DNA from 3 places in the Streptomyces sp. NPDC005004 genome. Region 2 is predicted to be linked to each of the others. Evidence: riboswitches for the same ligand, from Rfam matches in the RefSeq annotation. Region 2 holds a riboswitch; each other region holds the start of a gene.

Region 1 (4,337 bases), on a different contig from region 2:
CTATTTCACCGGCCTCCCCGCCGCCTCCTCCTACGGCCCGGTGATGCGCTTCGTCTGCGGCACCGAATTCGCCTCCCCACGCCTGGCGAAGCACCTGGCGTCGGCACACGGGTAGGCGCCGCGGGGCCACGAGCCTCGCCGCTTCCCGGAGCGCGCCTTGGCCGCACCGGGCGGCCCATGGACGCCGCCCCGGGCCGTCCCCGGCCGCGCCGGGGCCGTCCCTGAGGCGCGTCTCGGCCGTGCCGGGCCGCTCCTGGGCCGCGCCGCGCCCTGTCCACAGCGGACCCCATCCTGGGGAGCCGCCGGCCGCACCGGGCTGTGTCACCGGGGGTCACCGGCTGCACCCCGGGCAGTGCCCGGGATCCTGGGCCCGACCATGTCGCTCGCCGCGCCGGGTCGTGCCCCGGCAGCGCTGTGGTCGGGGATGTCCCGGCCGGGGGGCAGCGGCCCGCGCCCCGGGGCAACCCGCGCGACCACCGCCCCCTGCGCGCGCAACTCCCCCACCCCGAAGCTGAGTCGGAGGCCATCGCCGTCCGTATTCTCTGATCATGGCCGCACCTCCCCTTCCCGCACTCATCGCCACCGACCTGGACGGGACGCTGTTGCGCGGTGACGACACCGTTTCGGCGCGGTCGCGGGCCGCTCTCGAGGGGGCCGGGAGACAAGGGGCGCGGCATCTGGTGGTGACCGGGCGACCGGTGCCGAGGGTGCGGGCGCTGCTGGCGTCGCTGGGGTCGACGGGGCTCGCGGTGTGCGGGCAGGGGGCGCAGGTGTACGACGCGGGGGCCGGGCGGATGCTGTGGTCCGTGCGGCTGGACCGGGAGCTGGCCGAGACCGCGCTCGGGAAGATCGAGGCGGAGGTCGGCCAGGTGTACGCCGCCGTCGACCAGGACGGCGTGGACGGACTCACGCTGATCGAGCCGGGCTATCTGATGCCCCACCCCACGCTGCCCGCCGTACGGGTGGACCGGCGCGAGGACCTCTGGCGCGCACCCATCAGCAAGGTGCTGCTGCGCCACCCTGGCCTGTCCGACGACGAACTCACCGAGACCGCCCGCTCGGTCGTGGGCTCGCTGGCCACGGTCACCATGTCCGGACCCGGCACCGTCGAGCTCCAGCCCTGCGGCATCACCAAGGCCACCGGACTCGCCCTGGCCGCCGAGCACCTGGGCCTCGGTCGCGCCGACACCATCGCCTTCGGCGACATGCCGAACGACATCCCCATGTTCCAGTGGGCCGCCCACGGCGTGGCCATGGCCAACGCCCACCGTGAACTGCGCGCGGTCGCGGACGAGATCACCCTCTCCAACGAGGACGACGGCATCGCGGTCGTCCTGGAGAGGGTGTACGGGCTCCGGCCCGCAGGACGGGAGAAGCGGGAGAGACAGGAGAAAGGGGCGGGGCGCCCGTAGGTGATTCACCTACGGGCGCCCCGCCCCGAGAACGTCCTTCGAGAGCGCCTTACGGCCTAGTACGCGCTGTTGACGTTGTCGATGGAGCCGTAGCGGTGCCAGGCGTAGTTGCACGCGGCCGTGATGTTCGCGACCGGGTCGTACGGGTCGAGGGAGGTGCCCGCCACGTGGTACGCGGTGAAGGTCGGGTCGATGACCTGGAGCAGGCCCTTGGACGGGGTGCCGTTGACGGCGTTGATGTCCCAGTCGTTGATGGCGCGGGGGTTGCCCGAGGACTCGCGCATCACGTTGCGGTAGATGCCGTCGTAGGTGCCCGGGATGCCCTTCTGGCTCATGATCGCGAGGGACTCGCGGATCCAGCCGTCGAGGTTGTTCGCGTGACCGGCCGAGGTGGTCACGGCGGCCGGCGCGGCGGCGGGGGCGGCGGAGGCGCTGGTGGCGCCGATGAACGGAAGGGCGAGCACGGCGGCACCGGTACCGGTGACGGCGAGCGTACGGACGATGCGCTTTGCGCGGGCACGGCGTGGCTGAGCGGCAGCAGGCATGACACGTTCCTCTCCGGCGCCTGCGAGGTGAGCTGTCGGGTTCGGGCGGGGAGGTGCCCGGCCGCTCACATCCGTGTCCGTGGGACACGAAGTCGCGGCTTCACCCCTAGCCGGTGCGGGGTCGACGCGCGTCGACCCGTCCCGGCGGCCTACCTGGTTCCCCCGCTCCTGCCGTACGAAATGAGTTCGTCGAGTGGGTGTGTCGGGCCCGGCAGGATTCGGCGTCGCCCGACTGGCCGGAACGTATGTGAGAGCACATGTCGGGAACAAGTGCCGGATTCACATAAAGCCATGGTTGATCTTGACTTGTCCCGAATGGGGTACTTGATCCTTTGTGCTCGTCAAGCCTCAACTGGCCCATGAAGCAAGGCGAACGGGGTACTTGGGACCTGTCGGTCGCCACAGGGGGTCTGGTGACCCAACTCACTGAGCCGCAAAATACGCAAAGTCAGACATAAGCGATTAGGTAGATTTAATCCATCTGTGGGCATTAGGGAGTGTTGGTCCGGTCGGATGCGGAACCTCTGGGGTGGTCCCGTTCGTTGGAGAGACGGCCCCCTCCGCATGGGGGTCGGACGGGTGTCCGCCCGGCGCGCCGAGCTCCGGCAGCAGGCACATCGTCCTGTTAAGTCAATGAATGTCCGTCCATGTCCGCCAAAGAAGAAGTAGACCGTTGTGAGCCGATACCTCCCGTGCTGGGCCGGTGGGTGATAACGGTGATGGAAACGCGACCGGATACGCTGATCCGAGTGATGGCAGCGACCTATCGACAAACCGTGTAGTCGCCAGCAGACACCAGCAGACAGGAGACCCCTCGTGACCGTCGGCGAGCCGTTCGGGCTGAGCGTGCGGGACCAGGCACTGGAAGCCGATGTCCAGGCCGGATTGACGGCTGTCGAGGAGGGCCTGCTAGAGGCCACCAAGAGCGAGGTCCCCTTCATCACCGGAGCCGCGCAGCACCTCGTGCGGGCCGGCGGCAAGCGGTTCCGTCCCCTGCTCGTGCTCCTCTCCGCCCAGTTCGGCGACAAGTACGCCCCGGGCATCGTGCCCTCCGCCGTCGTCGTGGAGCTGACCCACCTGGCCACGCTCTACCACGACGACGTGATGGACGAGGCCGCCGTGCGCCGCGGCGTCGACAGCGCCAACACCCGCTGGGGCAACTCGGTCGCGGTCCTCACCGGAGACTTCCTCTTCGCCCGCGCCACGCAGATACTGGCCGACCTCGGCCCCGAGGCCGTCCGCGTCCAGGCCCTCGCGTTCGAGCGGCTGGTCACCGGTCAGATAATGGAGACCGCGGGTCCCATGGACGGCCGCGACCCGGTCGAGCACTATCTGGACGTGCTCTCCGGCAAGACGGGCTCCCTCGTCGCCGTCTCGTGCCGGTTCGGCGCGATGATGTCCGGCGCGGACGAGACCGTGGTGGACGTGCTCACGCAGTACGGCGAGCGCCTCGGCGTCGCCTTCCAGCTCTGCGACGACGTCCTCGACATCGCCTCCGACACCCGGGAGTCCGGCAAGACCCCGGGTACCGACCTGCGCGAGGGCATCCCCACGATGCCCGTGCTCCGGCTGCGCGAGCGCGTCGCCCGCCTCGGCGAGGCCGAGGACGTCGCGCTGTGCGAGCTGCTCGACTCCGACCTCACCGACGACGACCGGCACGCCGAGGCGCTGGCCGCGCTGCGCGTCCACCCCGCCCTTGAGCTGGCCCGCCGCGACGCCGTGCGCTACGCGGAGGAGGCCCGCGCCGCGCTGGCCCCCCTCAAGGAGTGCACGGCCAAGTCGGCCCTGCTCGAACTGTGCGACGCGGTGGTGCACCGCACCGGCTGACCGGGCAGACGTACGACACGGGGCGGTACGGCCCGTACGACCCCTACGGGTCGGGCGGGAGGTACCGCCCCGTGCGTCATACCGCAGGTGTACGCCGAGTTGGCTCCGTGGACTGACGTGTTCACGCGGCCGGTTTGGTCTGATGGTGACCACGGAAACCACCACACCTCACCGATTCGGGTGAGAATGGCGGCTGGGTGGACCATACGAGGGGCAGCCGCCGCCGACCACGGAGGTAAGGCACACATGGCACCGTACGCATCCGACGACACCAGGGGCACCGCACCGGACGAGAATCCGCGCCCCGGCCGTCGCAAGGCCGTCCGGTACGTCGTCCCGGTCGCGGTGACGGGGGTGGCCGCGGCCACGATCGGCCTGGTCCCGGCACTCGCCAGCACCGGTGACCCCGATCTGCCGAAGATCAGCGCACAGCGGCTCGTGGAGAAGATCGCCCGCTCGGACGTCCAGCAGTTCTCCGGCACGGTGAAGATCAGCACCGACCTCGGCCTGCCCGACCTGGGCGGCCTGGAGAGCGGTCTGGGCGGCTCCGGCG
Region 2 (4,337 bases):
TGGACGTGAAGACCTCCGGCGACGTCGAGGTGCCGGTCATCGAGGCCGCCATCGACGAGGAGCTGGCCCGCTTCGCCGAGGAGGGCCCGACTCCCGAGGAAATGGAGCGCGCCCAGGCCCAGTTGGAGCGCGAGTGGCTGGACCGGCTCGGCACGGTCGCGGGCCGCGCCGACGAACTGTGCCGGTTCGCCGTCCTGTTCGGCGACCCGCAGCTCGCCCTGACCGCGGTCCAGCGGGTCCTCGAGGTGACCCCGGAGGAGGTCCGCGAGGTCGCCAAGGCCCGGCTGCGCCCGGACAACCGCGCGGTCCTCGTCTACGAGCCCAAGTCCCCGGAGGCGGTCGAGGACGCCGACCTGCCCGACGACCCGGAGCACGAAGCCACCGTAGAGGCCGGCAACGACAACGAGGAGACGGCCAAGTGACCGAGCTCGCCACCATGGAGTTCCACCCCCAGCCGCAGCCGGGCGAGGCGAAGCCGTGGGCGTTCCCGGCCCCCGAGCGCTCCACGCTGGACAATGGTCTCACCGTGCTGCGCTGCCACCGCCCCGGCCAGCAGGTCGTCGCCGTCGAGGTGCTGCTCGACGCGCCGCTGGACGCCGAACCGGCGGGTCTCGACGGTGTCGCCACGATCATGGCGCGCGCCTTCTCCGAGGGCACCGGCGAGCTGAGCGCCGAGGAGTTCGCCGCCGAGCTGGAGCGCGCGGGCGCCACGCTCGACGCGCACGCCGACCACCCCGGCGTCCGGCTCAGCCTGGAGGTCCCGGCCTCCCGGCTGCCCAAGGGGCTCGGCCTGCTCGCGGACGCCCTGCGCGACCCGGCCTTCGCCGAGAGCGAGGTGGAGCGCCTGGTCCGCAACCGCCTGGACGAGATCCCGCACGAGCTGGCCAACCCGGCCCGCCGCGCCGCCAAGGAGCTGTCCAAGGAGCTGTTCCCGGCCTCCGCGCGCATGTCCCGTCCGCGCCAGGGCACCGAGGACACCGTCGAGAAGATCGACGCGCCCGCCGTGCGCGCCTTCTACGACCGCCATGTGCGCCCGGCCACGGCCACCGTGGTCGTCGTGGGCGACCTGACCGACACCGACCTGGACGGGCTGCTCACCGAGACCCTCGGTGCCTGGACGGGCACGCCGGGCACCCCCCGCCCGGTGCCGGCGGTCACGGCCGACGACACCGGCCGTGTGGTCATCGTGGACCGGCCCGGCGCCGTCCAGACCCAGTTGCTCATCGGCCGCACCGGCGCCGACCGGCACGACCGGGTGTGGCCCGCGCAGGTGCTCGGCACCTACTGCCTCGGCGGCACCCTCACCTCCCGCCTGGACCGCGTCCTGCGCGAGGAGAAGGGCTACACCTACGGCGTGCGCGCCTTCGGCCAGGTGCTGCGCTCCTCCGCCGACGGCACGGGCGCCTCGATGCTCGCCATCAGCGGCTCGGTGGACACGCCGAACACCGGTCCCGCGCTCGCGGACCTGTGGACCGTGCTGAACACCCTCGCGGCGGAGGGCCTGACCGACGCCGAGCGGGACGTGGCCGTGCAGAACCTGGTGGGGGTCGCCCCGCTGAAGTACGAGACGGCCGCCGCCGTCGCCGGGACGCTGGCCGACCAGGTCGAGCAGCACCTGCCCGACGACTACCAGGCCGAGCTGTACCGCCGCCTGGCCGCGACCGGCACCGTGGAGGCCACCGCGGCCGTCGTGAACGCGTTCCCTGCGGACCGGCTGGTGACCGTCCTCGTCGGTGACGCCGCTCAGATCAAGGAGCCGGTGGAGGCCCTCGGGATCGGTCCGGTCACCGTGGTGTCGGCGGAGTAGCGGGACGAGCGTCCACACCCGCGCGCAGGGGCCCTGACGGCCGACGATCCGTCAGGGCCCTTTCGTGCGAGAGCGGGTCGGCAAATGTCCGGATTGATGCGGAGGTTGCCCGTCTGCCCTGTGTCGTGCGCTACAAACACCCTGAGTGGTTTGAGAATCGGCCGCCGTCCCCATTAGCTTCTTCCGGGCTGTCCGTCAGGCAGTGCGCCGCGCCCGCGGCACCGGACAGCCGACGCCGAGTCCCCGCATGGCGCGAGCCAGGGGAGCCGGGGAACCATGTTCCCGAGGTGAATCGGACGCCCACGCGCGAGCGGGGGAGTTCCGTAGGAGACCTTCCTCTCCGAACCTGTCAGCTAACCCGGTAGGCGTGAGGGAAGGAAAGGACCAGCCACCACATGGCGTTCATGTGCGCCACCGGGAAGCACCGCAGGCCCGGACGTGTCACGCGTACCACCGCTCGGGCAGCCGGAGTCGCGGCCCTCACCACCACCGGTGTCGTCGGCACCCTCACGGCCTCCCCGGCCCTCGCCGCCGATCACGTGGCCGAGCAGACCGGTCTCACCCCGGTCATCAGCGTCAACGACGACCTCGCCGCCGAGATCGACGCCCAGGCGACCGCGCAGCGGGCCGCCGCCGAGCGCACGGCAGCCCAGCAGGCCGCCGCCGCGCGTCTGAGGGAGGCACGCCAGGCCGAGATCCGCGCGGCCCGTGCCGCCGAGCGGGAGCGGCTCAACGCCTTCGTCCTGCCGATCGCCCACTCCTACGTCTCCACCGGCTACAAGACCGGCGGCTCCCTGTGGTCCTCCGGCAGCCACACCGGCATCGACTTCCACGCCGCGAGCGGGACGCCGGTCCACGCGGTCGGCGCGGGCACCGTCGTCTCCGCGGGGTGGGGCGGGGCGTACGGCAACGAGGTCGTGATCCGCATGGCCGACGGGATGTACACCCAGTACGGTCATCTGTCGTCCCTCGGTGTCACGGTGGGCCAGAAGGTCACCCCGGGGCAGCAGATCGGCCTGTCCGGCGCGACCGGCAACGCGACCGGACCGCACCTGCACTTCGAAGCCCGTACGAGCCCCGAGTACGGCTCGGACGTCGACCCGGTCGGCTACCTCCGCAAGCACGGCCTGGACGTCTGAGGCCGAGCCGCGTCCGAAGCCGACGTGACGCCCGGCGCCGTACACGCGCCGCACCCCAGGGAGCCCCGGTCCGCACCGCCGCCGGGGCTCCCGCCCTTTCCACGCCGTTTCCCGCCGCGTCGTTCGTTCGTCGCCCGGCTCCGCTGTCCAAAAAAGAGCCATGAATTCCGGCCCGCCGTCGGAAATTCCCGCGCATTGCAATAGAGTCACGGAACAGACGTCCATCGTCGGCGTTTCACGGGGATTAAGGCGGAGGTGGCTCATGCGTATTCCGGCGCATTCGGTGTGCACGGCGATCCGGGACGACATCGTCGCCGGGGTCCACGAGCGCGGCAGCCGCCTGACCGAGGAGGTCCTCGCCCGCCGCTACGGCGTCTCGCGCGTCCCCGTCCGCGAGGCGCTGCGCACGCTGGAGGCGGAGGGCTTCGTGGTGACCCGGCGGCACGCCGGCGCGTGCGTGGCCGAGCCGACCGAGCGGGAGGCCGCCGATCTGCTGGAGATGCGCCGCCTCCTCGAACCGCTGGGTGCCGCCCGGGCCGCGCAACGGCGCACCGAGGCCCACCTCAAGGTGCTGCGGGGCCTGGTCAGGCTCGGGCAGGAGCGGGCCAGGCGCGGGAACAGCGAGGACCTGCGGGCGCTGGGCGGCTGGTTCCACGAGACGCTCGGGCAGGCCGCGGGCAGTCAGTCGCTGACCGCGATGCTCACCCAGGTGCGGCACAAGATCGCCTGGATGTACACGGTGGAGGTCCCCGCGAACCCGGTCGAGTCCTGGGCCGAGCACGGCGCGATCGTGGACGCGGTGGCGCGCGGGGACGGCGACCGCGCGCGGTCGCTCACGGCGCTGCACGCCGAGCGCGCGGCGTTCGCGCACCGGCTGCGGCAGCCGCAACATGTTGTAAACACAGCGGGTCAGCGGAATTAACACGGCCGCTGTATACAAAGAACAGCTATTTCGGTGGCGGCGTTTCCTGCTGCCCTTTTTCTCTGTGTTCCATGAATTCGAGCGCGCTCTCGCATCCGTGTGTGAAAACGCGGAAACCGCGCCACCCGGAACAGGTGACGCGGTTTCCGTGATTGACGGGACGAGACCTTCGCCGTGCGATTCAGACGGTCTCGGGCAGCTCGTCCAGACCCTCGGCGACCAGCTTGGCCAGCCGCTCCAGCGCGGCCTCCGCGCCCTCGGCGTCGGAGGCGAGGACGATCTCCTCGCCACCCTGGGCGCCCAGGCCGAGGACGGCGAGCATCGAGCCCGCGTTGACCGGCGTGCCGCCGGCCTTGGCGATGGTGACCGGGACGCCTGTGGCCGTGGCGGCTCGGACGAAGATGGAAGCGGGGCGGGCGTGGAGGCCCTCGGCCCAGCCGACGTTGACGCGGCGCTCAGCCATGTGATG
Region 3 (4,337 bases), on a different contig from region 2:
GCAGGAGATCGCGGCCGGGGACCCGGTGCTGGTGGTGCTGGCGGCGGCCGACCGCGACCCCGCCCGGTTCGCCGAACCCGATGTGCTGGACCTCGGCCGCGCCGACAACCAGCACCTCGGGTACGGGCACGGCATCCACTACTGCCTGGGCGCCCCGCTCGCCCGTCTGGAGGGGCAGACCGCGCTGGCCACGCTCTTCACCCGGCTGCCCGATCTGCGCCTTGCCGTCGAACCGGCCGAACTGCGCTGGCGGGGCGGGCTCATCATGCGCGGCCTGCGCACGCTCCCGGTGGAGTTCACCCCGGCGAGCACGGCGCACGAGTGAGCGGACCCGCGGCGCGGACCACCAGCCTTACCCACCGAACACGCACCGCCAAACAGGAACATGACGGACACTCAACGATGTGATCTTCACGTGATCTGTGCGGCATGAACTTGTGACAAGCGATCGTCTGCCTATACGTTCACCCATCAGTGTGGCGCCGAGCACCACTCGCCACGCCGTACTGCTGTCGTACGAAAGGCCCCCGTATGCTCTCCGGGAACGGTCGTCACCGTCGCCCCCGCCAGGCTCCGGCGCTCCTCGTCGCGGCCGGTGTGACCACCTCCGCCATCGCGATCCCGCTCCTCGGCGCCGCCAGCGCCCACGCGGCCGACGGCACCACCTGGGACAAGGTGGCCGAGTGCGAAAGCGGCGGCTCATGGAGCGCCAACACGGGCAACGGCTACTACGGCGGTCTCCAGATCTCGCAGGACGACTGGGACAAGTACGGCGGCGACCAGTACGCGGCCACCGCCGACCAGGCCAGCCGCTCCCAGCAGATCTCCGTCGCCGAGAAGATCCTCGCCGAGCAGGGCACCACCCACTGGGCGACCTGCGCCCTGACGGCCGGTCTCACCTCCGACTCCGCCTCGGTGGACGTCGACACGGGCGTCGCGGACACCGCCTCCCCGAGCACCGGTTCCTCCGACGGCAAGGACGGCGCCTCGCCGTCCGCGTCGGATTCCGCCGGTAAGTCCGGCTCGTCCGAGTCGGGCAAGCCGTCCGACTCGTCCTCCGCGTCGGCCTCGTCCGACTCCTCCGCCGACGCCTTGGCCAAGCCGTCGCACGGCAAGGACAAGGACGCCGACGCCAAGGACTCCGGCAAGGGCAAGGACGCCAAGTCCGGCGCCGCCGCCTCGAAGGGCGACGCGGGCACCTCCGGCGACTACTCCACCCCGGCCTCCGAGGAGTCGGACGACGCCTGGCAGGACGGCGGCTCCTGGAGCCTGGTCGACACCGGCGCGCTCTCCGGTGGCGGCCGCCACCGCGGCGGCAGCGCGGACGAAAGCGTGACAAGCGGTCAGGAGACGGACAACACCGGGCGTCACGCACTGCCCTCCCCGAGCACATACACCATCCACGAGGGCGACACGCTGGAGTCCATCGCCGACTCCCTTGACGTCGACGGCGGCTGGCAGGCGCTCTACTCCGCGAACAAGAAGGCCATCGGTGGCGACCCGGACGCGCTTGTCCTTGGTCGGACGCTCGAGGTGCCCGGCGGGACGGACGGCAAGTAGCCCGAATCGGCACGGGATTGACGTCCCTCTTCTAGGTGTATGTCCTATTTGGCGAAAGTGTGGGATGAGTCTCAAGGGCCCTGATCGTCTTTGAAATTCCCCTGTGTCCGTGTCTACGGTCGGTCCGCTCGTCACCACGAGCCCCGATGACCGGTACGCCGAATCCTGCCAGCGGTCATCCGGGAACAGTCGACGCGTCAAGCGCCGCCGGCAGGAGCGGGGGAACCAAGGTAAGTGCCCCGACCGGTGATTGACGCCGGGACGGGCTTGGGGTGAAGCCACCCCCTCCACGACGGGGAGGGTGGCCGGGCAACTCAACCGGCCCGAACCCGACAGCTCACCTCGCAGGCGTCGGTGAGGGGATCGATCCATGCTGTTTTCCAGCAAGGGCACGCACCGTCGCCCGGCCAAGGCCGTCCGCACCCTCGCGCTCGCCGGTGTCACCGGCGCCGCGATCGCCGGTCCGCTGATGGCGGCCGGCAACGCCTCCGCCGCCACCGCCTCCGAGTGGGACACCGTCGCCCAGTGCGAGTCCGGCGGCAACTGGTCCATCAACACCGGCAACGGCTACTACGGCGGCCTGCAGTTCTCCGCCTCCACGTGGGCCGCGTACGGCGGCACGCAGTACGCCGCCACCGCCGACAAGGCCACCAAGGACCAGCAGATCACCATCGCCGAGAAGGTGCTCGCCGCCCAGGGCAAGGGCGCCTGGCCGGTCTGCGGCACGGGGCTGTCCAGCACGCCGTACAGCTCCGCCGCCGCGAGCACCCCGTCCACCGCGGCGAAGACCACCACGGACACCGCCAAGGCCACGACGGACGCCGCCGCGCGCACCACCGCCCCTCAGGCCGCCTCGCGCTCCGCGAAGCGTCCCGCCGCGACCGTCACCACCCCGACCGGCCAGAAGGTCAAGAAGGGCGACGGCGAGTACAAGGTCGTCAAGGGCGACACGCTCAGCACCATCGCCACCGAGCACCACGTCAAGGGCGGCTGGAAGAAGCTGTTCGACCTCAACAAGGACATCGTCCGGAAGGCCGACCTCATCTACCCCGGCCAGATGCTGCACCTGAAGTAGCGGTCCCGCGCCGCCCGCGAGCGGCGCCCCTTCGCACCCGCTCACCGCACCGCCGCCCCACGCACGGCGGCGGTGAGCCCTCCCCCCACCAGGCCCCGCACCGGCGCGTGTTCCCCCGTACGCGCCGGAGCGGGGCTTCGCGCCCCCTGGGCCGTCCCGAGGGGCCCCTGCCCTGGCGCCGCGGCCCGGCCCCGCGGCACCCCGCTGGCCAGACCCCCCGACACCCCTTTGTTCCGGGCGTGAACAATGAGTACGGTCTCCCTGTCCACGGGACGGTCGGTCGACGGCCGACACCCCGGGGACGGTTAGGCTCTAGTCGCAAGGCCGTGCCGTACGGCACACCGCCCCGCACATCTCAGCGTCACATCCAAGAAGGAGATGCTCGTGCCGTCCATCGACGTCGTCGTAGCCCGGGAAATCCTGGACTCCCGAGGCAACCCCACGGTCGAGGTCGAGGTCGGCCTCGACGACGGCAGCACGGGTCGTGCCGCCGTTCCGTCCGGTGCCTCCACCGGTGCCTTCGAGGCCATCGAGCTCCGTGACGGCGACCCCAACCGCTACCAGGGCAAGGGCGTCGAGAAGGCCGTCCTCGCCGTCATCGAGCAGATCGGCCCGGAGCTGGTCGGCTACGACGCCACCGAGCAGCGCCTGATCGACCAGGCCATGTTCGACCTGGACGCCACCGACAACAAGGGCTCGCTCGGCGCCAACGCCATCCTCGGCGTCTCCCTCGCCGTCGCGCACGCCGCCGCCGAGGCCAGCGACCTGCCGCTCTTCCGCTACCTGGGCGGCCCCAACGCGCACCTGCTGCCGGTGCCGATGATGAACATCCTGAACGGCGGCTCGCACGCCGACTCCAACGTGGACATCCAGGAGTTCATGATCGCGCCGATCGGTGCGGAGTCCTTCTCCGAGGCCGTCCGCTGGGGCGCCGAGGTCTACCACACCCTCAAGAAGGTTCTGAAGCGCAAGGGCCTGTCCACCGGCCTCGGCGACGAGGGCGGCTTCGCCCCCAACCTCGGCTCCAACCGTGAGGCCCTCGACCTCATCATCGAGGCCATCAAGGAAGCCGGTTACGCCCCGGGCGAGCAGGTCGCCCTGGCGCTCGACGTCGCCGCGTCCGAGTTCTACAAGGACGGCAAGTACCTCTTCGAGGGCAAGGACCGCTCCGCCGCCGAGATGACGGAGTACTACGAGGAGCTGGTGGCGGCCTACCCGCTGGTCTCCATCGAGGACCCGCTGTTCGAGGACGACTGGGCCGGCTGGAAGGTCCTCACCGACCGCCTCGGCGACAAGGTGCAGATCGTCGGTGACGACCTGTTCGTCACCAACCCCGAGCGCCTGGCCCGCGGCATCGACGAGGGCGTCGCCAACGCCCTGTTGGTCAAGGTCAACCAGATCGGCTCGCTGACCGAGACCCTGGACGCCGTCGAGCTGGCCCAGCGCAACGGCTACAAGTGCATGATGTCCCACCGCTCCGGCGAGACCGAGGACGTCACGATCGCCGACCTCGCCGTCGCCACCAACTGCGGCCAGATCAAGACCGGCGCCCCGGCCCGCTCCGAGCGCGTCGCCAAGTACAACCAGCTCCTGCGCATCGAGGAGATCCTCGACGACGCCGCGGTCTACGCCGGGCGCAGCGCCTTCCCGCGGTTTCGCTCCGCGAACCAGTAAGCACGGCAAGGGCTGATCATCGCCCTGA

Evidence for each region. Region 2 has a riboswitch for cyclic di-AMP ahead of ACWEEU_RS19230 (M23 family metallopeptidase). Riboswitches for the same ligand answer to the same signal wherever they lie in the genome.
Region 1: it holds a riboswitch for cyclic di-AMP, as region 2 does, so the genes downstream of both, ACWEEU_RS23845 (transglycosylase SLT domain-containing protein) here and ACWEEU_RS19230 (M23 family metallopeptidase) in region 2, are expected to answer to the same signal.
Region 3: it holds a riboswitch for cyclic di-AMP, as region 2 does, so the genes downstream of both, ACWEEU_RS00390 (transglycosylase family protein) here and ACWEEU_RS19230 (M23 family metallopeptidase) in region 2, are expected to answer to the same signal.

Annotation. Positions count from the first base shown of each region.
Region 1 covers NZ_JBSGAH010000018.1:2,913-7,249, reverse strand. The annotation lists gene ACWEEU_RS23855 (FAD-dependent oxidoreductase) at 1-115, shown strand, start outside; gene ACWEEU_RS23850 (HAD family hydrolase) at 549-1,412, shown strand; gene ACWEEU_RS23845 (transglycosylase SLT domain-containing protein) at 1,469-1,957, opposite strand; cyclic di-AMP (ydaO/yuaA leader) riboswitch at 1,960-2,159, opposite strand; gene ACWEEU_RS23840 (polyprenyl synthetase family protein) at 2,774-3,784, shown strand; gene ACWEEU_RS23835 (LolA family protein) at 4,031-4,337, shown strand, end outside.
Region 2 covers NZ_JBSGAH010000012.1:148,084-152,420, reverse strand. The annotation lists gene ACWEEU_RS19240 (M16 family metallopeptidase) at 1-422, shown strand, start outside; gene ACWEEU_RS19235 (M16 family metallopeptidase) at 419-1,807, shown strand; cyclic di-AMP (ydaO/yuaA leader) riboswitch at 2,031-2,190, shown strand; gene ACWEEU_RS19230 (M23 family metallopeptidase) at 2,203-2,946, shown strand; gene ACWEEU_RS19225 (GntR family transcriptional regulator) at 3,209-3,868, shown strand; gene ACWEEU_RS19220 (HPr family phosphocarrier protein) at 4,050-4,331, opposite strand.
Region 3 covers NZ_JBSGAH010000001.1:83,158-87,494, reverse strand. The annotation lists gene ACWEEU_RS00400 (cytochrome P450 family protein) at 1-325, shown strand, start outside; gene ACWEEU_RS00395 (transglycosylase family protein) at 532-1,560, shown strand; cyclic di-AMP (ydaO/yuaA leader) riboswitch at 1,753-1,926, shown strand; gene ACWEEU_RS00390 (transglycosylase family protein) at 1,931-2,635, shown strand; gene eno (phosphopyruvate hydratase) at 3,020-4,309, shown strand.